DNA from 2 places in the Neobacillus sp. PS2-9 genome. Region 1 is predicted to be linked to the other one. Evidence: a T-box and tRNA genes for the amino acid it is inferred to sense, from the RefSeq annotation. Region 1 holds a T-box; the other holds one or more tRNA genes.
The links. A T-box is a leader RNA that pairs with one kind of tRNA and senses whether it is charged. The one in region 1 lies ahead of trpS (tryptophan--tRNA ligase), so its partner is inferred to be a tRNA-Trp.
Positions count from the first base shown of each region.

Region 2: it has a tRNA-Trp gene. The T-box ahead of trpS (tryptophan--tRNA ligase) is inferred to sense a tRNA for this amino acid. The anticodon was not compared.

Region 1 is NZ_CP133269.1:3,939,922-3,955,421, reverse strand. It holds gene fabF (beta-ketoacyl-ACP synthase II) at 1-1,199, shown strand, start outside; gene RCG25_RS19825 (DUF2268 domain-containing putative Zn-dependent protease) at 2,633-3,412, shown strand; gene RCG25_RS19820 (ABC transporter ATP-binding protein) at 3,575-4,600, shown strand; gene RCG25_RS19815 (ABC transporter ATP-binding protein) at 4,597-5,601, shown strand; gene opp4A (oligopeptide ABC transporter substrate-binding protein) at 5,640-7,352, shown strand; gene opp4B (oligopeptide ABC transporter permease) at 7,530-8,495, shown strand; gene opp4C (oligopeptide ABC transporter permease) at 8,507-9,418, shown strand; gene RCG25_RS19795 (YjbA family protein) at 10,465-11,211, shown strand; gene trpS (tryptophan--tRNA ligase) at 11,273-12,262, opposite strand; T-box leader at 12,312-12,563, opposite strand; gene RCG25_RS19785 (DUF3899 domain-containing protein) at 12,610-12,975, opposite strand; gene RCG25_RS19780 (peptide ABC transporter substrate-binding protein) at 13,197-14,891, shown strand; gene opp3b (oligopeptide ABC transporter permease) at 15,004-15,500, shown strand, end outside.
Region 2 is NZ_CP133269.1:2,205,436-2,213,605, reverse strand. It holds gene ppdK (pyruvate, phosphate dikinase) at 1-2,479, opposite strand, end outside; gene RCG25_RS11145 (pyruvate, water dikinase regulatory protein) at 2,482-3,297, opposite strand; gene RCG25_RS11140 (transcriptional regulator CcpN) at 3,315-3,956, opposite strand; gene mutM (DNA-formamidopyrimidine glycosylase) at 4,120-4,929, opposite strand; tRNA gene RCG25_RS11130 (tRNA-Trp) at 5,522-5,592, opposite strand; tRNA gene RCG25_RS11125 (tRNA-Tyr) at 5,597-5,681, opposite strand; tRNA gene RCG25_RS11120 (tRNA-Ser) at 5,703-5,795, opposite strand; tRNA gene RCG25_RS11115 (tRNA-Met) at 5,829-5,902, opposite strand; tRNA gene RCG25_RS11110 (tRNA-Ala) at 5,924-5,996, opposite strand; tRNA gene RCG25_RS11105 (tRNA-Pro) at 6,007-6,083, opposite strand; tRNA gene RCG25_RS11100 (tRNA-Leu) at 6,094-6,182, opposite strand; tRNA gene RCG25_RS11095 (tRNA-Gly) at 6,188-6,262, opposite strand; tRNA gene RCG25_RS11090 (tRNA-Leu) at 6,277-6,361, opposite strand; tRNA gene RCG25_RS11085 (tRNA-Thr) at 6,383-6,458, opposite strand; tRNA gene RCG25_RS11080 (tRNA-Val) at 6,695-6,770, opposite strand; rRNA gene rrf (5S ribosomal RNA) at 6,782-6,898, opposite strand; rRNA gene RCG25_RS11070 (23S ribosomal RNA) at 6,979-8,170, opposite strand, start outside.

The DNA of each region.
Region 1 (15,500 bases):
TGACACCGCTTGGTAACGATGTTGAAACAACATGGAAAGGGATTATTGAGGGGAAATCAGGTATTGGTCCACTGACTAGAGTCAATGCGGACGAATATCCAGCTAAAGTGGCTGCTGAGTTAAAAGATTTTAATCCCGAAGTGTTTATGGATAGAAAAGAAGCGCGAAAAATGGATCGTTTTACACAATATGCAGTTGCGAGTGCATTAATGGCAGTTAAGGACGCCAATCTAACTATTAATGAAGAGAATTCAGAACGTGTGGGTGTGTGGATCGGGTCTGGTATTGGAGGAATGGAAACATTCGAACAACAATATGAAACCTTCCAAAAAAGGGGATACAAGCGGGTTAGTCCATTCTTTGTCCCAATGCTAATTCCAGATATGGCAACTGGTCAGGTGTCAATTACCCTCGGTGCAAGAGGATTTAATTCATGTACAGTTACAGCATGTGCAACTGGAACGAATTCCATTGGAGATGCATTTAAAGTTATTCAGCGTGGTGATGCGGATGTTATGGTAACAGGTGGCGCTGAAGCACCAATCACAAAAATGTCTGTTGCTGGGTTCTGTGCCAATACAGCACTCTCTACAAATCCTGATCCTCAAACAGCAAGCAGACCATTTGATAAAAACCGGGATGGCTTCGTCATGGGTGAAGGGGCAGGTATCATTATTTTGGAAGAGTTAGAGTATGCCCTTGCACGAGGAGCTAAAATCTATGCTGAAATCGTCGGTTATGGAGCAACAGGTGATGCTTATCATATCACTGCCCCTGCACCAGGTGGTGAAGGCGGTGCTCGAGCAATGAAAATGGCCATTAATGATGGTGGATTACAACCTCAAGACATTGATTATATTAACGCACATGGTACTAGTACTGAATATAATGATAAATTTGAAACACTTGCGGTTAAGGAAGTATTTGGAGAGCATGCTTATAATCTTGCGATGAGTTCAACCAAATCGATGACAGGCCATCTGTTAGGAGCTGCAGGTGGAGTGGAAGCGATCTTTACCGTATTAGCGATGAGAGATAGCATACTCCCACCAACCATTAATTATGAAACTCCGGATCCTGAATGTGATTTGGACTATGTAGTAAATAAAGCCCGTTCACAAGAAATCAAGGCAGCTATGAGCAACTCACTTGGCTTCGGTGGACACAACGCAACCATTGTATTTAAAAAATACGAATAAAAACTTTAGGTCGACCAGATAAAATGTCTGGTCGATTTTTCTGTTAGACCACAGTCCTTAATACTGTGGTATTTTTCATGTATGTATAAATATAGTAAGTAGAAAATTTCGTGGTTGTGAATACATAAGAACTGCTTTGATGAGTTCAAGGGCAGTTGTGTCCGAATCAGGTGAGGATTCGGACAGCTAAGATGAATACAAGGGCAATGGTGTCCAAAACGGGTGTTGATTTGGACAGCTAAGATGGATCCAAAGGCGATCGTGTCCGAATCGGGTGTTGATTTGGACAGCTAAGATGAATGCAAGGGCAATGATGTCCGAATCAGGTGAGGATTCGGACAGCTATGATGAATACAAGGGAATGGTGTCCGAATCGGGTGTTGATTTAGACAGCTAAGATGGATGCAAGGGCAATGATGTCCGAATCAGGTGAGGATTCGGACAGCTAAGATGAATATAGGGGCAATGGTGTCCAAAACGGGTGTTGATTTGGACAGCTAAGATGGATCCAAAGGCGATCGTGTCCGAATCGGGTGTTGATTTGGACACGATAAGATGAATACATAGGTGATCGTGTCCGAATCGGGTGTTGATTTAGACAGCTAAGATGGATTCAAAGGCGGTCGTGTCCGAATCGGGTGTTGATTTGGACAGCTAAGATGGATGCAAAGGCGACCGTGTCCGAATCGAGTGTTGATTTGGACAGCTAAGATGAATGCAAGGGCAATGATGTCCGAATCAGGTGAGGATTCGGACAGCTAAGATGAATACAGGGGCAATGGTGTCCAAAACGGGTGTTGATTTGGACAGCTAAGATGGATCCAAAGGCGATCGTGTCCGAATCGGGTGTTGATTTGGACACGATAAGATGAATACATAGGTGATCGTGTCCGAATCGGGTGTTGATTTAGACAGCTAAGATGGATGCAAAGGCAATCGTGTCCGAATCGGGTGTTGATTTGGACAGCTAAGATGGATGCAAAGGCGACCGTGTCCGAATCGAGTGTTGATTTGGACAGCTAAGATGAATGCAAGGGCAATGATGTCCGAATCAGGTGAGGATTCGGACAGCTAAGATGAATACAGGGGCAATGGTGTCCAAAACGGGTGTTGATTTGGACAGCTAAGATGGATCCAAAGGCGATCGTGTCCGAATCGGGTGTTGATTTAGACAGCTAAGATGGATTCAAAGGCGGTCGTGTCCGAATCGAGTGTTGATTTGGACACGCTAAGATGAATTCACTGGTCGCCGTGTCCGAATATGTCAGACTCTCAGTAAATACTAAATAATAAATACATTTTTTTTAAAAATCCAAACACCATTCTTTTCAATTAAAACTTATATACCTTCATCTCCACTGCTAATGTTAAAGAACATCTTTGTCAATCAATTCATAAAATGGTTAAAGCGGGCTTACAGGAGGTGGAGAAGTATGGGAGTAATCAAAACAGACAGCTGGTTATTGGCCGATTTTGATAATGCCATAAAAATATGTGAAAAACTGCAACCGTATTTCAAGGGGAAAACAGCAAAACAAATTTACAACCAATTATTAAACTTTGGGATGTATCAGCCTTCGAGATCTTCAAAGGATTTCCTCCACGAAATGAATGAACAGAAAGTATGGGACCAAGTGGAACGTCTATTGGCTAAATATAAAGTTAAATGGAATGGTCCGGACATACCTGTTTTTCTCTTTCCTTTAGCCCAGTCTAGAAGTCTTTTTAGTAGAACAGACAGGAATAAGGGAGGAGTTTCTTTTCCTGATAAAATGTTTTTATTTCTTTCCTCCCATGAAGATGCCAAAGAGATAGAAGCATTGTTTGTCCATGAATATCATCATGTATGCAGGCTCCGTAAGATGAATAAAAAAATGGAGGATTATACACTATTAGATTCATTGGTAATTGAAGGTTTGGCTGAATATGCAGTATTGAAGCAGTGTGGAGAGGATTACTTAGCAGATTGGTGTAGTATGTATACTGAAAAAGAAATAACATATTTTTGGAATAAATTTCTAAAAAAACAATTAGAGTTAAAAAAGAATGAAAGAGTTCACGACGAACTATTATTTGGAGGTGGAAGAGTACCTAAATTACTAGGGTATGCTGTTGGATATAACATTATTGATAAATATTACAAAAATCATAATTATTCTACAAAACTATCATTTGAGATACCAGCTGACAAATTTGTCAATAAAGCAAAATAGTGGAAGATGAAAAAGCCTGTTAAATCAGGCTTTTTTTGTTTTCACTAGATTGAAAATTATCAAGATTGTAAAAAAGTCTTGCAATTGTAACAATTCAGTAATAGAATTTTATTAGAATATAACGAATTCACAGAATAATCCAAAAAAGTAAGAAGGTGTACTATGAGCATAAAAAAATCGTTACTCAAAGAGGCACCATTGCTCGAAGTGAGAAATTTAGAGACAGCCTTTGATATTGAGGGTACTGATTATAACGCAGTAGATAATGTATCTTTCACTGTAAAGCCACGACAAATTGTGGGGGTTGTGGGTGAATCTGGCTGTGGTAAATCTGTTATGAGTCTATCAATTATGAAGCTACTTCCAAAAGGAATTGGAAAAGTAAAATCGGGTGAAATCATTTTCGATGGTGTAAATCTTGAGAAAATGAATGAATCACAAATAAATAAAATTCGTGGAAAAGACGTGTCAATGATTTTCCAAGAGCCAATGACATCTTTAAACCCAGTATTTACGATTGGCTATCAGCTGCAAGAAGTCCTTTTCAATCATATGAAGATTTCAAAACAAGAGGCTCGTCAAAAAGCAATAGCTCTTTTAAAGAGTGTAGGGATCTCTCGACCTGAAAAAATTGTGGACGAATATCCCCATCAATTGTCAGGTGGAATGAGACAAAGGGTCATGATTGCAATTGCCATTGCCTGTCAGCCTAAGCTATTAATTGCGGATGAGCCAACTACTGCGCTTGATGTTACGGTGCAGGCACAAATATTGGAACTTTTAAAAGACATCCAATCTGTAAATGATATGTCCGTTATTTTGATTACACATGATTTAGGTGTAGTTGCAGAAATGTGTGATGAAGTTATTGTCATGTATGCTGGTAAAATTGTAGAACGGACGGATGTCGATACACTCTTTCATAATCCTAAACATCCATACACTACATTACTTTTGGGTGCAATCCCAAAAATGGAGGAAACGGAAGAACGATTAAGCTCAATTCAAGGAATTGTACCATCTCTGATCAATATGCCAAAAGTGGGCTGCCGTTTTGCCAATCGATGTCCAAAAGCTATGCCTGACTGTTTTACTATTACCCCTGAACTAGCAGAAGCAGAGGATCGTCATGAAGTTGCCTGCCTGCTTTTTGAAACTAGTAAACCAAGACAAGGGGTGAGTAAATGAGTACCGGAACTGTACATAAGAACCAGGAGGCCACTCAAGCAGAGAATCTATTAGAGATACAGAATCTCAAAACCTATTATCCTGTTAAAGGTGGTTTTTTTAAACGAACCGTTGGAAATGTGAAAGCGGTTGATAATATCTCTTTTGAAATTAAAAGAGGGGAAACACTTGGACTAGTTGGTGAATCAGGCTGTGGTAAGTCTACAGCAGGTCGGACGATTCTACGATTATTAAAACCAACCGATGGGAAAATTCTCTTTGACGGAAAAAATATAACGAATATATCTGGGAAGTCTCTTCAAGAAATTCGAAAAGATATGCAGATGGTATTTCAGGACCCTTATGCTTCTTTGAATCCGATGCAAATGGTAGGGGATATCATCGCTGAACCTATTTATAATTTCTCCAGAAAAAGTAAAGAAGAATTAAAACAAGAAGTGATGGATTTATTAACAAAAGTGGGTTTACCACAGGATGCCTATTATAAATATGCTCATGAATTTTCAGGCGGTCAGCGCCAAAGAATTGGTATCGCTCGTGCCCTTGCCCTGAGACCGAAACTAATTATTGCGGATGAACCAGTTTCTGCACTTGATGTATCCGTCCAATCACAAGTATTAAATCTATTAAAAGATTTACAAAAAGAATTTGATTTAACCTTCCTCTTTATTGCGCATGACTTAAGTGTTGTGAAGCACATGAGCGATAGGATTGGTGTGATGTATTTAGGTAATATGGTTGAGATTGCAGATAAGGACAGCCTTTATGCACAACCACTACATCCATACACACAGGCGTTAATTTCGGCAATACCATCTCCTGACCCAAGGGTGAAAAAAGAAAGAATTATTTTAAAAGGGGATGTACCAAGTCCAATTAATCCGCCGTCGGGCTGTCCATTCCATCCACGTTGTCCAATGGCAATGGAGGAGTGTTCGAAAAGTAAACCAGTATTAAAGGAGGTGAAGCCTTCTCATCGAGTAGCTTGCCACCTTTACTAAAAAAGGAAAAAAATACAATTTCTCTAGGGGGGAAAACAATGAAGAAGAAAAGTATGCTTATGCTGGCTGCCTTGATGCTTGTTCTATCAGCATTCTTAGCAGCATGTAGCAGCGACAAAGCAGGTACAAAGAAAAACGAAAACGAAGGTAAGTCTGGTGAAACAGCTGAAAAACCTCAGGATGGCGGTACATTAGTATACGCGCTTGATTCAGCTCCTGAAGGCAAATTTAACTACACATTTTATGGAACAGCAACAGACCAATATGTAATTGATTTCTTTGATGAAAACCTTATTGATTACGATGCACAATTGAAAGCACAGCCACATATTGCTTCTTGGAAAACTGAAGATAATAAAGTATTTGATTTTGAAATTAAAAAAGGTGTTAAATGGCACAATGGTGATGAGTTATCAGTAAAAGACTGGGAATTCTCATTATACACTGTTGCTAACAAAGACTATGAAGGTCCACGTTTTGATAACGTTAGAAATATCGTAGGTGCACAAGATTTCCATGATGGAAAAACAGATAAAATTGAAGGTATTAAAGTAATTGATGATTACCATATCCAAATTACTTTTGATAAAGCGCGTGTAAACAACTTGGATAACCTTTGGACATACCCAATGAACCGTACTGCATTTAAAGGTATTGCAGTAAAAGATATGATGAGCTCTGAGCAAGTACGTACCAAGCCAGTGGGCTTAGGACCATTTAAAGTGACTAAAGTGGTTCCAGGTGAATCAGTAGAAATGGAACGCTTTGATGACTATTTCGGTGGTAAACCACATATTGAAAAGGTTGTTGTAAAAGTTATTGACCCATCTCTATCTGTGGGAGAACTTAAAAACGGTACACTTGATATGACATCATTCCACCCAAGCATTATTGATCAAGTAAGGGCACTTGACAATGTAAATACAATTACTTACCCAGGTGTTAGCTACTATTATGTTGGATTCAGATTAGGTACTTGGGATGGCGAGAAGAACGTCATGAATGAACCAAAATACCAAGAGAAAAAGCTTCGTGAAGCAATGTACTACGCAATTAATCGCGAAGAGTGGGTTAAGGCATTCTTCTTTGGTGTTGGTAAACCGGTTAACCGTCCTATCCCAACAAATCACTGGATTGCTGCAGATAATAAAGATTTAGAACAATACAAATACGACCCGAAAAAAGCAAAAGAATTGTTAGACGAAGCTGGATACAAAGATGTTGATGGCGATGGCTTCCGTGAAGATCCAAACGGTAAGAAATTTGTTGTAAACTTCAGTCACTATGCAACATCAAACCCAACATTCGAATCACGTGCAAAAGCGTTAACTCAATATTGGGAAGAAGTAGGTTTAAAAACTAAGTTAACTATGACTGATGCTAACTTATACTATGACATGCTTGAAAAAGCAGATAAATCAATGGAAGTATTCTTCGGCGGCTGGTCAACAGGTGCTGATCCAGATCCAACTCCACTTTGGGGAACAAAATCACTTTGGAACTACCCTCGTTGGGTAAATGCTGATAGTGATAAGTTATTAGACCAAGCACTTGATATTAATGTAGTAGGAACTGATAGCGAAAAGCGTAAAGACCTTTATGTTCAATGGCAAAAACTATTCATGAAGGAACTTCCTGTGTTACCAATTGCTGAGCTTGAAGAAACAATGGCAGTAAGCAAGCGCGTTAACGGTGTGAAGTTCGACGTTTCTGGTAACAACCGTCCAAATGAATGGTGGATTAAACAATAATTACAAAAAGATTAACATGTAAAAAACTATGTTAATTGCTTAATAGGATTGAATAATTCCAGGGGTTCAGTGGGATGAGGGAGGAAGTATACTGCTTCCAATTTCCCTCCTCCCATTTGAACACTTTGGATACATACAACATGTATGTAACATAGTTTAAAGACAAGGAGAATGCACATGCTGAAGTATGCATTTCGTAGAATTCTGGGCATGATTCCGATGTTATTCCTCATTTCGATCGTTGTTTTTTCCTTGGCAAAATTGATGCCAGGAGATTCCCTAAGCGGGGAAATCGACCCAAGGAATACCGACCCACAATATATTGCTGATATGCGGGAAAAGCTGGGTTATAATGACCCGTTACCACAGCAATATGCACGTTGGATTGGAGATTTTGTTCAAGGGGATTTTGGTAAGTCAGCTCGTTTTAAAATACCGGCAGCAGAAGTAATCGGAGAACGTATACCTAATACATTGCTACTAGGTTTTACCTCCATATTAATAACTTATATTCTTGCCTTTTTTATGGGCTCATATGCCGGAAGAAAACCATATACTTTAGGGGATAATTTAATTGGAGGTCTAAATTATTTAGGTCTATCCATACCGTCGTTTATTGCTGGGGTATTTGCCATTTTCCTTTTTTCTTTTACGTTAAGTTGGTTTCCCTCAAATGGTTCAGTTGACATAGGTGTTACCGATGGGACACTGGAATATTGGTTAAGCCGCCTACATCATGTATTTCTTCCTGCAGTAGTCCTAGGACTATTAAGTACGGCAAGCTATACACAATTTTTACGTAACGATATAATAGATAATAGCCGAAAAGATTTTGTTCGTACTGCACGAGCAAAGGGAACGCCTGAGAGAAAAATTTACAATGTTCATATCTTAAGAAACTCAATTATTCCACTTATTACTTTTTTAGGTTTTGATTTAGTTGCAATTATCAGTGGAGCGATTATCACTGAAACAATTTTTACTTATCCAGGTCTTGGACAACTATTCTTACAATCAGTTGGTACCAGGGATTACCCAGTTTTAATGACGTTGACAATGTTATTCTCCTTCTTAACACTAGTTGGCAACCTTGTAGCTGACATTTTATACGGTGTTGTAGATCCGAGAATTAGGCTAGATTAGGGGGAGAAAAAATGGAAATTGTAACTCAGAAAAATCCTAATATTAGTACAGCACCCCCGAAAAAAAGTTTATCACCGTGGGCTATCGCTAGAAAAAAGTTTTTAAAGAACAAACTGGCTATGATTAGCTTTGTATTCTTAGTCATTGTGGCAATCATTTCTTTTCTTGCACCATATATTACAACCGCTGATGTTACAAGGATTAATATTGGTCAGATGTCTTTAGAGCCATCGAGTAAACATTGGCTTGGCACAGACAAGGCAGGTAGGGATGTATTCACCAGGTTACTATATGGTGGACGAATTTCATTATTAGTAGGACTAAGCTGTACACTTTTTGTCATATTCCTCGGGACAATTATTGGCTCGATTTCAGGCTATTTTGGTGGTGCAGTAGATAGTATACTAATGAGATTTACAGATTTTATCTTAAACTTTCCTTTTCTTGTATTTGTTATTGTGCTAAATGCCATTCTTTTTGGAAAAGTAAATGGGTTATGGGTTTTAATTGGGACCATAAGCATATTAAGCTGGGGTGGAATTGCGAGGATTGTTCGAAGTAAGATTCTTGCTGAAAAAGAAAATGAATACATTGTAGCTGCCATTTCAATTGGCTGTTCTCCTGCTAAAATAATCGTTAAACATTTATTACCCAATATCTTATCAACCATTATTGTTCAAGCGACAATTACATTTGCAACAATGATAGTTGCGGAGACAGGTTTAAGCTTTCTAGGCTTTGGTGTTCCTCAAGAAATTCCAAGCTGGGGGAATATGTTAAATTCAGCAAATGAACCAGATGTACTCCAGTTTAAACTTTGGATCTGGGTGCCCCCTGCCTTAACGATTACTGCAACTATTTTATCGATAAACTTTATCGGTGAAGGCTTAAAAGACGCCTTTAATCCAAAATCAAGAAGATAAAATCTACCATTACGACATGGTAGATTTTTTTGTTATGGAGAAGAAGGGCGCATAGAAGCAGTCTATGAGCCCAAAGTGGCTAAAAGAAAGAGAAGAAGGGCGCATAGAAGCAGTCTATGAGCCCAAACTGGCTGAAAGAAAGAGAAGAAGGTCGCATAGAAGAGGTCTATGAGCCCAAAGTGGCTAAAAGAAAGAGAAGAAGGTCGCATAGAAGCAGTCTATGAGCCCAATCTGGCTGAAAGAAAGAGAAGAAGGTCGAATAGAAGCGGTCTATGAGCCCAAACTGCCTGAAAGAAAGAGAAGAAGGTCGCATAGAAGCAGTCTATGAGCCCAAAGTGGCTAAAAGAAAGAGAAGAAGGGCGCATAGATATAAATGCTAATTTAAGCATGTACAAAAATGATTGCTTATTGACCCAGGCATTTTCCCTTAGCTCTAGCACAACTTTACATGGAGAGGCGGGCATGATAGCCTTGTGTGGCAAAGCCAGCCCTTGATACTGCTGGCTTCTTGGCTCGGAAGCCATGCCCCCAGACAGAGGCTCCATGTCAAGTTTCTCCGCTTTCCCACTAACTTCAATTAATTTCCATAAAATCATTTTTGTACATTGTTATGCAATGTTTTGTCATTTACACATAGAAGCAGTCTATGAGCCCAAATTGTCTGAAAGAAAGAGAAGAAGGTCGCATAGAAGCGGTCTATGAACCCAAAGTGTCTGAAAGAAAGAGAAGAAGGGCGCATAGAAGCAGTCTATGAGCCCAAACTGGCTGAAAGAAAGAGAAGAAGGGCGCATAGAAGCGGTCTATGGGCCCAAAGTGGCTAAAGAAAGAGAAGAAGGTCGCATAGAAGCACTCTATGAGCCCAAGTTATGTACCAATATATTTCCTAACATAAATATAGGAGACGCACCATATACATATGAATAATTTAAAGGGACAAGTATTAAATTTAATAAATACAGTTGGTGCAAAATATATATTAAGGAATAATTTAACTAAGGTCTGCCCATACTGATTGACAAACAGTTTTTGAAGTGAGGGGTTGTAAAATGTTGTATCTTCATGATGTTTGGGTAAATTGGTTTGAAGGGGAAGAAAACGGTTATAATGTATGCCACTTTCATGAATGGCGTAAGGATGATGGAGTGGAATTGTTGGACCAAGTACCACTTTTAAAAATCGAGCCGATTCTATTTAACTACATCGAGAATGATTTATCAGAATTACCTCAACAGCTCCTAGATGACATTTATCAGAAAGCATATTTAAGAAAAAACCATGAAAGAGTTCAACTTGATTATTGTTTCGTTGTCACAGACGGGACAGGGATTTTAGCCGTAGATACGATTGGCTATACCATCCCTATTCGAAAAAGCAGACTAATTCCAAGACAGGAACAGCTTGTTTACGAGATGATTAGTCAGCATGAAGCTAAAAAATACCATTTTTATGGACAACCGAAAACAAAGGATTTTCATATTCTTTCACCTGAACCAGAACTGATGAATGGATTGACGAGAAAAGAACGTCAGTTAAAGCAACTATTGTTCATGGCTCTTGACCAATTACTTTCATCAAATAATGAAGCAGAGGTAAGGTATTGGTTTACAGAATGGTGTCCTGAGAAATATTCGACTATTCAAGAATTGAATTTTGAGGAAGCGTGGGAACAGCTCTTTGAGGAAGCAAAGTACGGCTGGTCTAAACGGCATGAAACTTTTTGTGAGAATTTAATTAAGGGACAGCCCTTTTTCGAGAAGCTTTGGGAAATGGAACATGGTCCTAAAGTAAACTAAAAGCCTGATCCAAAAGGAATAAATCCTTTTGGGCTCAGGCTTTTGTTTTTTAAAATTTATATTATTTTCTCTTTCGGCCAAGACCCATGGCGTTTTCCATCTTTTTAAGGGTCTTGTTTGCCACAAGGTTTGCCTTTTCAGCTCCACGATCTAAAATTTCATCCAGTTCGCTTGATTCCATTAAGTTATAATATTTCTCTTGAATTGGTTTAAAGACATTAACCACTACATCAGCTAAATCACCTTTAAAATCTCCATATCCTTTACCAACATACATTTCCTCAATTTCGGCAATAGGTTTCTTAGCCAAAATTGAATAAATGGAAAGCAGATTGGAAACACCTGGTTTATTTTCTTTATCAAATTTGACAATTCCGTCTGAGTCTGTAACAGCGCTTTTTATTTTTTTAATGATCTGTTTAGGGTCATCTAAAGGAGTAATAAAAGACTTTTGATTTGGGTCTGATTTACTCATTTTTTTGGTAGGCTCTTGGAGAGACATAATTCGAGCGCCGACCTTAGGAATACTGATTTCCGGTACAGTAAGGATATCATTGTATTTTTTGTTAAATCTTTCGGCCAAGTCACGTGTTAATTCCATATGTTGCTTTTGGTCTTCGCCGACCGGTACAAGATCTGTATTATACAATAATATATCTGCAGCCATTAGAGGTGGATAGGTCAATAGACTAGCTGAAACAGCTTCTTTACCTGTTGATTTGTCTTTAAATTGTGTCATTCTTTCCAATTCACCAATATAAGAGACACACTGCATCATCCAACCTGCTTGAGCGTGTGCAGGTACCTCAGATTGGATAAATAAGGATGCCTTGTTTGGATCAATCCCTACAGCAATATATAGCGCAGCTAAGCTTCTAATATTTTTACGGAGTGTTACAGGATCTTGGGGAACTGTTATGGCATGCTGGTCTACGATGCAAAAGTAGCAATTATATTCATGTTGCAACTCGACAAATTGCATCATAGCCCCTATATAGTTCCCAAGTGTTATTGTACCACTCGGCTGAATACCAGAAAAAATCGTTTTCATTATTAATCCTCCTAAAAGTTATATAAAAAAAACCATTCATCCCTAATACTATAGGGACGAATGGTTCGCGGTACCACCCTAAATTACTCATATGAGTCACTCAGTTCCAAAATAGCTGGTCGCCTTTTGGAGTCCTACTAACGCAAGGATCACGTCTATTCCTACTACTTCTATTTTCCTAAATAGAAGGTTCAGATAGAAGCTCAAAAGTCCATTCCGTATTTTTTCGCGTTTGTTTTCACCAGCCACAAACTCTCTTAACCGAATGAAAATACGTACTAATCTTTATCATCGCTAAACATCTTATATTTGATTATGCTAATTATAAATGAAGAACATAACCAGTTTCAAGTCTGCAAATAATAATAGAGGCAAAGAGCTCCTAACATGAGTAATCCATTGACCAATCCGTAAAAAAGGAGGGGCTTCTGATCGATAGTGATTAACTCAGATAGTGCTGGAATTTCCTCCAACTTTCTCTTGTTTTCTCCTCTTGAAAAAGCAAGATTAAAGGATTTACCTATTACATCGTAAAAGCCGGAATGAATCGTGTAGAGAAGCAACGATGTTAACAGAAGTAGAGAGGAAATGTAAAAAGATATATTGATATAGCTAAGTAAGGAAATTTCCATATTGGAAATGAAGGAAATTATTACTATTAACAACTGTGTTAGTCCAAGAACAACAAATTTCTTCTTAAATCTAGGATTCACTAGATTACCTCCAAATCATTGATTTAATAAGGGAAACTACCGAATATTATACATGAAAATCTGTATAAGTCTAAATTATATCATAGCTATTTGTAATGATTACGTAAAAATTGTTTCTAACTTGTAAATTAAATTATAAAAAATAATGTACAATTAATTCAAAATATGTATAATAGAGAATGTAGTAATTTTTCAGAATAATAGAAAAGGGAGGTCTACAAGTGAAGAAATCAAAACTTTCACTACTTTTAGTTTTATCACTAGTACTTAGCATGTTCCTAGCAGCATGTTCAGGCGGCGGTGATAAAAACGAAGGCAAAACCAAAAATGAAGGCAAAAATAATGCTGGATCTGAAGAGAAATTAGCGGATGAGCAAGTTCTTAACGTTTTAGAATCTGCTGAGATCCCAACGATGGACAGTGTAATGGCTGAGGACGTAATGGGCTTTACAATGTTAAACGCTACTAACGAAGGTTTATATCGTTTAGATGCAGACCAAAAGGTTGTTCCAGGTGTAGCTGATGGTATGCCAAAATACAACGACGACAAAACAGTCTTAACTATTAAATTAAGACAAGATGCAAAATGGTCAAATGGTGACCCTGTAACTGCTCATGATTTTGTATACGCATGGCAACGTGCAATCAATCCAGAAACTGCTTCACCTTATGGTCCATACTTCATGATGGGCAAAATCAAAAATGCAACTGAAATTTCTGAAGGTAAAGCAAAGCTTGAAGATCTTGGAATTAAAGCTCTAGATGATTATACAGTGGAAATTACTCTAGTAAGAGCATTACCTTACATCGAGTCTTATATCACTTTCCAATTATTCTACCCACAAAACCAAAAGTTTGTTGAAGCACAAGGCGCTGACTATGCGAAAGATGCTTCTCACTTACTTTACAATGGTCCTTTCAAAATGACTAAGTGGGATGGCCCAACTGCTACTGAGTGGGTATTAGAAAAGAACGAAACTTATACAAATGCTAAAGACGTTACTTTAACAAAAATCAACTTCAACGTGTCAAAAGACCCACAAGCATCTGCTAATGCATTTACTGCTGGTGAAACTGACATTACACCAAAGCTTGCACAAGCTGCAATCCTTTCACAATATGAAGGATCAGATGAATTATTACGTTACCAAGAGCCATCAATCTGGTGGTTAAAAATGAACGAAAAGAACCCTGCTTTGAAAAACAAAAACATCCGTAAAGCGATTGCATTGTCTGTGGACAAAAAGGCATTAGTTGACGATGTATTAGCAAACGGTTCTATCGAAGCTGATTTCTTAGTACCAAAAGGTTTTGCTTTCTTAGATGGAAAAGACTTCCGTGATACGGCTGGCCAATGGTCTAAGACAAACAAAGAAGAAGCTAAGAAATATTGGGATAAAGGTTTAGCTGAACTAGGTGTTAAAGAAGTGAAGTTCACTTATGTTGGTCAAGACACTGAAACTGCTAAAACTACAGATGCATTCATTAAAGACCAGTTAGAGAAAAATCTTCCTGGATTAAAGCTTACAATTGAAAGCGTACCGTTCAAAATCCGTATCGCTCGTGAAAATAAATTTGAATATGATTTATTAATGGGTGGTTGGGGACCAGACTATGCTGACCCAATGACATACATGGATCTTTGGATTACTGGCGGAGAACAACAACATATGGATTACTCAAATCCAGAATTTGATAAGTTGATCAAAGCTGCAAGTGAAGATTTAGTTGATAAGCCACAAGAGCGCTGGAAAGCATTACAAGATGCAGAAAAAATCTTGTTAGAAGATGATGCAGCAATTGCACCACTTTACCAACGTTCTGTTAACTTGTTAATTAATCCAAAAGTTAAAGGTTTTGCTCACCATGCATTTGGTGCAGATTATAGTTACCAGTGGATTAAAATCACAAAATAGTAACTATACTAATCAAATAGGAAGAGAGTATATTTCATCAATATACTCTCTTTTTACCTGTATGAGAATTGTCGAAAAATGTTGAAGATTTCATCAATTAGGAGGTGTAGGCATGGCAAAATATCTCGTGCAACGTGTGATTTATATGTTAATTACACTTTTCATTGTTATATCAATTACTTTTTTCCTCATGAAATTAATTCCTGGAAGTCCATTTAATAACTTTGAAAAACTCTCAGAATTCCAGCGTACCCTTTTGCTAGAGAAATATGGGTTAAATGACCCCGTGCCTGTTCAGTTTTTTAAGTATTTAGGTGCAATGGTAAAAGGTGATCTAGGAGTTTCCTTTCAATTTGATAATACCCCTGTAACAGAACTTCTCGCTAATCGTATTGGACCATCCGCAACACTTGGATTGGAAGCCATGATTTTTGGTGCATTAATTGGAATTTTCCTAGGTGTAGTTGCTGCATTGAAGCAAAATACCTGGATGGATTATGGTTCTACTTTTATTGCTGTAGTAGGTAAATCTGTTCCATCATTTATTTTTGCTGGACTGCTTCAGTATTACGTTGCAGTTAAACTAGGATGGTTACCAGTAATGTTTTG
Region 2 (8,170 bases), 1.7 Mb from region 1:
TTGAACGACCTAGCTTCACTCCCATTTCAACTAGCTTACCTACTCCATCTTGGTCAAGAACAGCGAAAGGATTTTCTGGTAGGACTTTATTTTCGATATAGGCCTGAAGGAATTTTCCTTCCGCATCATCTCTGCTATAGCCGAAGGTTGTTTGTGTTAAGTCGTTTGTACCAAACGAGAAGAAATCAGCTTCCTCTGCTATTTGGTCTGCAGTTAATGCTGCACGTGGAATCTCAATCATTGTTCCGATGGTATATTCGAAATTCTTCCCTGTCTCTTCTTGGATACGTAATGCTGCTTCTACCACAAGCTTACGCATTTGTTTTAGCTCATTCACATGACCGACTAAAGGAATCATGATCTCTGGCTCAACTACCATTCCCTTTTCTGCAAGTGCTGCTGCTGCGTAGAAAATAGCTTTTGCCTGCATTTCGTAAATTTCTGGATAGATCATTCCAAGACGGCAGCCACGGTGACCAAGCATTGGGTTAAATTCATCTAACTGACGAATTTTTTTAAGTAATTTTTCTTTTTGCTTTAATTCCACAGATTGAGGGTCAGTCAGTTGAAGCTTAGTCACTTCTACTAACAGTTCCTCTTTATCTGGTAAAAATTCATGAAGCGGCGGGTCAAGTAAACGAATAGTCACAGGGAACCCTTGCATTGCTTCAAAAATCCCTTCAAAATCACTTTGCTGCATTGGTAGCAGCTGGTTCAAGGCTTCCATTCTCTCCCCATAATTATCAGCAAGAATCATTTTTTGTACTATCGGAATACGTTTTAAATCCATAAACATATGTTCCGTGCGGCATAAGCCAATTCCGCCTGCCCCAAATTCAAATGCTTTCTTCGCATCTTCAGGGTTATCAGCATTTGCTCGGACACCAATTTTCCGCTCTTGGTCGGCCCATGCAAGTAATAGCTGGAACTCATCTGAAAGTTCAGGATCAATCATTGGAATTTCACCAAGCATAATTTCACCAGTCGAACCATCAATGGTAATAATATCTCCATAATTAACGAGGGTACTACCAATTGTGAACTGTTTCGCCTTTAAATCAATCTTTAAGGCTTCACATCCACAAATGCAGGCTTTCCCCATCCCTCGTGCTACAACAGCAGCGTGGCTAGTCATTCCACCCCGGCTTGTTAATATTGCTTGGGAGGCCACAATACCATGGATATCATCAGGTGTAGTTTCTGGACGTACCAGAATCACCTTCTTGCCATCATTTCCTAATTGTTCTGCTTCATCCGCATCAAAGACTACTTGACCTGTTGCAGCACCAGGTGAAGCTGGGAGACCTTTTGCCAAAATTTGTTTCTCAAACGCATCATCAATACGCCGGTGGAGCAATTGGTTTAATTGATCAGGATCGACACGTAAAAGAGCTGTCTTTTTGTTGATGATTCCTTCTTCTACCATTTCAACGGCAATGCGAATCGCAGCTTGTGCCGTACGCTTCCCATTACGTGTTTGCAAGATGAACAGCTTACCGCGTTCCACGGTGAATTCAATATCCTGCATTTCTTGATAGTGTTGTTCCAACCGTTTGCACGTTTCAGCAAATTGTTTATATACACCTGGCATTTCATCCTCTAATGTAGCGATTGCCTGAGGTGTACGGATTCCGGCAACCACATCTTCGCCTTGAGCATTGATTAAGTACTCGCCGTAGAGAAGATGTTCCCCAGTAGATGGATTTCTTGTAAACGCCACACCTGTTCCAGAATCGTTCCCCATATTTCCGAACACCATGCTTTGAATATTAACAGCAGTTCCTAAATGATCCGGTATTTTATTTAAACGGCGATAAACAATTGCACGTTGATTATTCCAAGAATTAAAGACGGCATTAATTGCAAGAAACAATTGTTCTTTGGGTTCCTGTGGGAAGTCTTTTCTTGTATGCTTTTTAACAATTCCTTTATACCCCTTGATTACCTCTTGCCAGTCTTCTGCAGTTAACTCTGGATCAGTGGAGTATCCCTTTTGCTCACGTGTTTCTTCTAATAATTGTTCAAAGTAATAGGTATCAATCTCAAGGACTACGTTACTGAACATTTGGATGAATCTTCTGTATGAATCATAGGCAAAACGAGGATTATTCGTCAACTTCGCCATACCAACAACCGTTTCATCATTCATTCCTAAGTTTAAAATGGTATCCATCATACCTGGCATGGAAAAAACGGAACCTGAACGTACTGAAACAAGGAGAGGGTTTTCAGGGTCGCCTAATTTTTTACCCATTTTCTCTTCTAAGCGGACAAGTGCTTCTAGCGTTTGTTTTTCTACAATTGTAGGAATGGTTTTACTAGCTTCATAGTATGCATTGCAAGCCTGTGTCGTAATGGTAAAACCGTATGGAACAGGTAATCCAATTCTAGTCATTTCAGCTAGATTGGCTCCCTTGCCTCCTAGCAATTCTTTCATATTGCCATTTCCTTCATGAAATAAATAAACGAATTTGTCCATTATTAAAAGCTCCTCTCTTTTTTTAACACTTCTAATATTAAGCCTGCCGTTTCTTCCACAGCCTTATTAGATACATCAATAACGGGACAGCCTACACGTTTCATAATTTTTTCAGCATGGTCGAGTTCCTCTAATATTCTCTCAAAGCTTGCGTAATTTGCTTGTGAAGCTAACCCTAAAGCCTTCAGACGTTCTGTCCGAATTTCGTTTAATTTATTTGGTGAAATGATTAATCCAATACAATTTTTTCTAGGGATTTGAAATAATTCATCTGGTGGCTGCACTTCCGGGACTAATGGAACATTGGCCACTTTAAAGCGCTGATGTGCTAGGTACATAGATAATGGTGTTTTTGATGTTCGAGATACACCGACTAAAACAATATCAGCCTTTGTAATTCCTCTTGGGTCACGCCCATCGTCATATTTCACAGCGAACTCAATAGCTTCAATTTTTCGGAAATATTCTTCATCCAGCTTTCTCATCAAACCTGGTTGATGATGCGGTTGCTTATTAAATCTAGTTACGAACGCATTCATTAATGGACCAAGCAAATCTACTGCTAATATACCCTCTTCTAAGGCTCTGCTATCTAAATATAGTTTTAAAGTAGGAACAACAATCGTATATGCAATGATGGAGTTGCCTCTTTTCGCTAGTAAAAGGACATCTTCAATATCTTCAAAGTCCTCTACATATGAACTTCTGCGAATGTCCACATGACCTCCATTAAATTGTGTTGCGACTGCTTTTACTACAAACTCAGCTGTTTCCCCCACTGAGTCAGAAACTACATAAACCACTTCTTTCTGTACCAAAATAACAGCCACTCCTCTTAGTCTGTTTTTTCTTCCATAATTTCTAGATATGCCCTTGTAATCGTGGTTTTTGTGATTCTTCCCACAAGCAAATATGTATTTTTCAGTTGGTCTTCTACCTTCACTACTGGTAGAGAATCAATGTGATTGTGAATCATTTTTTTGGCGGCTTCTAACAGTGTTTCCTCTGGTTCGATGGTGATGATATTAGGCATTCTAGTCATAATGACACTTACTGGTAAGTCATTTAGATTCTTATTGCCAAGTGAAGCTCTTAATAAATCTTTCCTTGATATCACTCCCGCTAGAAGCCCTTCAGAATCAACTGCATAAAGTGTACCTACATCTTCTAAAAACAACTGAACAATAGCATCGTAAACGGAGGTTGATTTTTCGACTACAATTGGATGCGCCTTATAATCATTTACTTTTTGGTGAATAAACTTTTTTGCCTGCTGTTTTACTTCAAAATTGTCATTAAAGTAATACCCCACTCGCGGTCTGGCATCCAAGTTTCCTGACATTGTTAAGATGGCAAGATCTGGTCTTAAAGCTGCCCGTGTTAACGAAAGCTTTTCTGCAATTTCTTTTCCTGTAATTGGTCCATTTTGTTTCACAATCTGTAGGATTTCATCCTGTCGTTTAGTTAGTTTAATCATTACCACCCCCTTATTCATAATAAATATGTTATATTCGTTAGCTTAATTATAAATGTGCTATACTTATTTGTATATAGTATATTACATTTGTGTAAAATACGAAACAATTACTTTCACTTTTTTTTGACAAAAATAAAAACCCGCTACTGTAGCAGGTCTTAGTTTACGTTTGACAATTAGGACAGTAAAATGTCTTTCTAGAAGAAACCATTTCATTTATGATAATGGCCCCGCAACGATTGCAGTTTTTGCCTTCCCTGTCATAAACTTGACATCTACCATTTATTCCCCCCGTTAAGGTATCGCCCTTAAATAAAGGATTTTCCATATAACCACCGTACTTTATTCCGTCATGAAGGACTGCCTTCATTGAATGATATAGCATGTTCCTTTTTGATTCCTCAATTTGATCAATGTCTTTCATAGGCAAAATTCCAGCATGGAAACAAATTTCTGCTGAATAGCAATTACCGATCCCAGCAATAAACTCTTGATCAAGTAAAGTGGTCTTTAATCGTCCATGCTTATGACGAATCATTTCTAGAAAATGATTTAAAGTGAAATCATTAGTCAATGGTTCAGGTCCTAAATCGGTGAGTTTCTCCTCCGCTTCTTGATGACTATATAGGTGAAGATATCCCAGTCGAAGACCGATAAAGTAAAGATGATTTTCTCCAAAAGAGATTTGGACTTGGATGGTTCGTTTTGGTTTTTCCGACTCAAGTCCGTAGAACATCCATCCCCCTAACATTAAATGCAACAGCATCACATGACCATTTTGGAGATGGAAAAGTAGGTGCTTTCCTCTCCTTTGAACATTAGTTACTTTTTGATGAAGAACTGTTCTTTTAAAAAGCTCTGGATTAAGGTTAACGGATTTTTCTCTATTAATTTGAATATCTGAAATTACTTGACCAACTATTTTTTGATTTAAAAGGATCTTATACGTTTCCATCTCTGGAAGCTCTGGCATCGAACTACCCCTTCCATCTATGTGTCTGCATGCAAAATAGGTTTCCCAAAATAGTTAAATAAAATGAAACAATTTAGTCATTGTGGATAGAACTGCACCTTCATCTGAAAAAGAATTAAGTGAGTATCATTTTTTAGGAACATTCGTTTCTCTTAATAAAAGAAAAAGACCTTCAACTAATAAGTTGAAAGTCTTCTAAAATAAAGGCTGTGTTAAATTTGACTGTTGATTTCCGCTCCAGGCGCGAGCGGTACGTGGGCGTTTCGGCGAGCTTCCTCGGTGAAAAGCTTATGTGGGGTCTCCCCTGATCCGTACTCCCACAGGAGTCTTCGTGCCTTCCGCTCCAATCAAAAGGGTAAACAAATCAACAATATTCTTTAACACAGCCTATTGAAAAAAGTAGAAGTGGAGCCCGTCTACATCGACGTTATCGGACTTTTTTTTAAAAAAGTAGAAGTAGAACCTGTCTCCATCGAAGAAATCGGATTTTTTATTGAAAGAAACAGGGTAAACAAATCAACAATACTCTTTAACACAGCCAAAATAAAAAAATTCCAAAGTACAAACTTGGAATTTACATAAGTAATATTGACAGGGGTAGTAGGAATTGAACCCACACCAAAGGTTTTGGAGACCTTCGTTCTACCTTTAAACTATACCCCTAAAATGGTGGAGGGGGACGGATTCGAACCGCCGAACCCGGAGGGAGCGGATTTACAGTCCGCCGCGTTTAGCCACTTCGCTACCCCTCCACATATTAATATTAGAAAAAATGGCGGAGGAAGAGGGATTCGAACCCCCGCGCGGTTTAACCCGCCTGTCGGTTTTCAAGACCGATCCCTTCAGCCAAACTTGGGTATTCCTCCATTTTTATAAAAAAAATTATATAAGTATTTTAATAGCGGCGGAGGGGATCGAACCCCCGACCTTACGGGTATGAACCGTACGCTCTAGCCAGCTGAGCTACACCGCCAAATCAGTTATATAATTAAAGTGGAGCCTAGCGGGATCGAACCGCTGACCTCCTGCGTGCAAAGCAGGCGCTCTCCCAGCTGAGCTAAGGCCCCAAAATATGAATGGTCGGGAAGACAGGATTCGAACCTGCGACCCCTTGGTCCCAAACCAAGTGCTCTACCAAGCTGAGCTACTTCCCGTAAAAATAAGTGGTGCCGAGGACCGGAATCGAACCGGTACGGTAGTCACCTACCGCAGGATTTTAAGTCCTGTGCGTCTGCCAGTTCCGCCACCCCGGCACTTATGGAGCGGAAGACGGGATTCGAACCCGCGACCCCCACCTTGGCAAGGTGGTGTTCTACCACTGAACTACTTCCGCATATAAAAATGAAATGGTGCGGGTGAAGGGAGTCGAACCCCCACGCCTTGCGGCGCCAGATCCTAAGTCTGGTGCGTCTGCCAATTCCGCCACACCCGCATTTGTAAAATCAAAAAAGGATGGTGCCGGCGAGAGGACTTGAACCCCCAACCTACTGATTACAAGTCAGTTGCTCTACCAATTGAGCTACCCCGGCATAGGTATAAAATAAATATTAGATTGTTCACGCTGTCTTTATAATCGTCATCCTGACCTCAGAAAGCTTATGCAAGTTGCAGCTCGGTCAGTATGCTGAAGTTAATTCAGGAAGCTTATTCGATCGTGCTCTACCAATTGAGCTACCCCGGCATAGGTTTAGAATGATTATTAGATTGTTCACGCTTTCTTACTCTAGCATTAGAATTACATCGGCGTAAATATTAAAAATATATATGGTGGAGGATGACGGGATCGAACCGCCGACCCTCTGCTTGTAAGGCAGATGCTCTCCCAGCTGAGCTAATCCTCCATAAATATATAGCCTGGCAACGTCCTACTCTCACAGGGACTTTCGTCCCAACTACCATCGGCGCTGAGAAGCTTAACTTCCGTGTTCGGTATGGGAACGGGTGTGACCTTCTCGCCATAGTTACCAGACTATTTTGTTAGAGAGATCGTTCTCTCAAAACTAGATAATGCAGAAGAAGTGTTTGTAAAAAACGAGTTCGCTTTAAAAATTGGTTAAGTCCTCGAACGATTAGTATCAGTCAGCTCCACATGTTACCACGCTTCCACCTCTGACCTATCAACCTGATCATCTTTCAGGGTTCTTACTAGCTTGACGCTATGGGAAATCTCATCTTGAGGGGGGCTTCATGCTTAGATGCTTTCAGCACTTATCCCGTCCGCACATAGCTACCCAGCGATGCCTTTGGCAAGACAACTGGTACACCAGCGGTGCGTCCATCCCGGTCCTCTCGTACTAAGGACAGCTCCTCTCAAATTTCCTGCGCCCACGACGGATAGGGACCGAACTGTCTCACGACGTTCTGAACCCAGCTCGCGTACCGCTTTAATGGGCGAACAGCCCAACCCTTGGGACCGACTACAGCCCCAGGATGCGATGAGCCGACATCGAGGTGCCAAACCTCCCCGTCGATGTGGACTCTTGGGGGAGATAAGCCTGTTATCCCCGGGGTAGCTTTTATCCGTTGAGCGATGGCCCTTCCATGCGGAACCACCGGATCACTAAGCCCGACTTTCGTCCCTGCTCGACTTGTAGGTCTCGCAGTCAAGCTCCCTTGTGCCTTTACACTCTACGAATGATTTCCAACCATTCTGAGGGAACCTTTGGGCGCCTCCGTTACTCTTTAGGAGGCGACCGCCCCAGTCAAACTGCCCACCTGACACTGTCTCCCACCCCGATAAGGGGTGCGGGTTAGAATTTCAATACAGCCAGGGTAGTATCCCACCGACGCCTCCACCGAAGCTAGCGCTCCGGCTTCTCAGGCTCCTACCTATCCTGTACAAGCTGTACCAAAATTCAATATCAGGCTACAGTAAAGCTCCACGGGGTCTTTCCGTCCTGTCGCGGGTAACCTGCATCTTCACAGGTACTATAATTTCACCGAGTCTCTCGTTGAGACAGTGCCCAGATCGTTACGCCTTTCGTGCGGGTCGGAACTTACCCGACAAGGAATTTCGCTACCTTAGGACCGTTATAGTTACGGCCGCCGTTTACTGGGGCTTCGATTCAGAGCTTCGCTTTTAAGGCTAACCCCTCCTCTTAACCTTCCAGCACCGGGCAGGCGTCAGCCCCTATACTTCGCCTTGCGGCTTCGCAGAGACCTGTGTTTTTGCTAAACAGTCGCCTGGGCCTATTCACTGCGGCTCTTCGAGGCTATTCACCTCAAAAAGCACCCCTTCTCC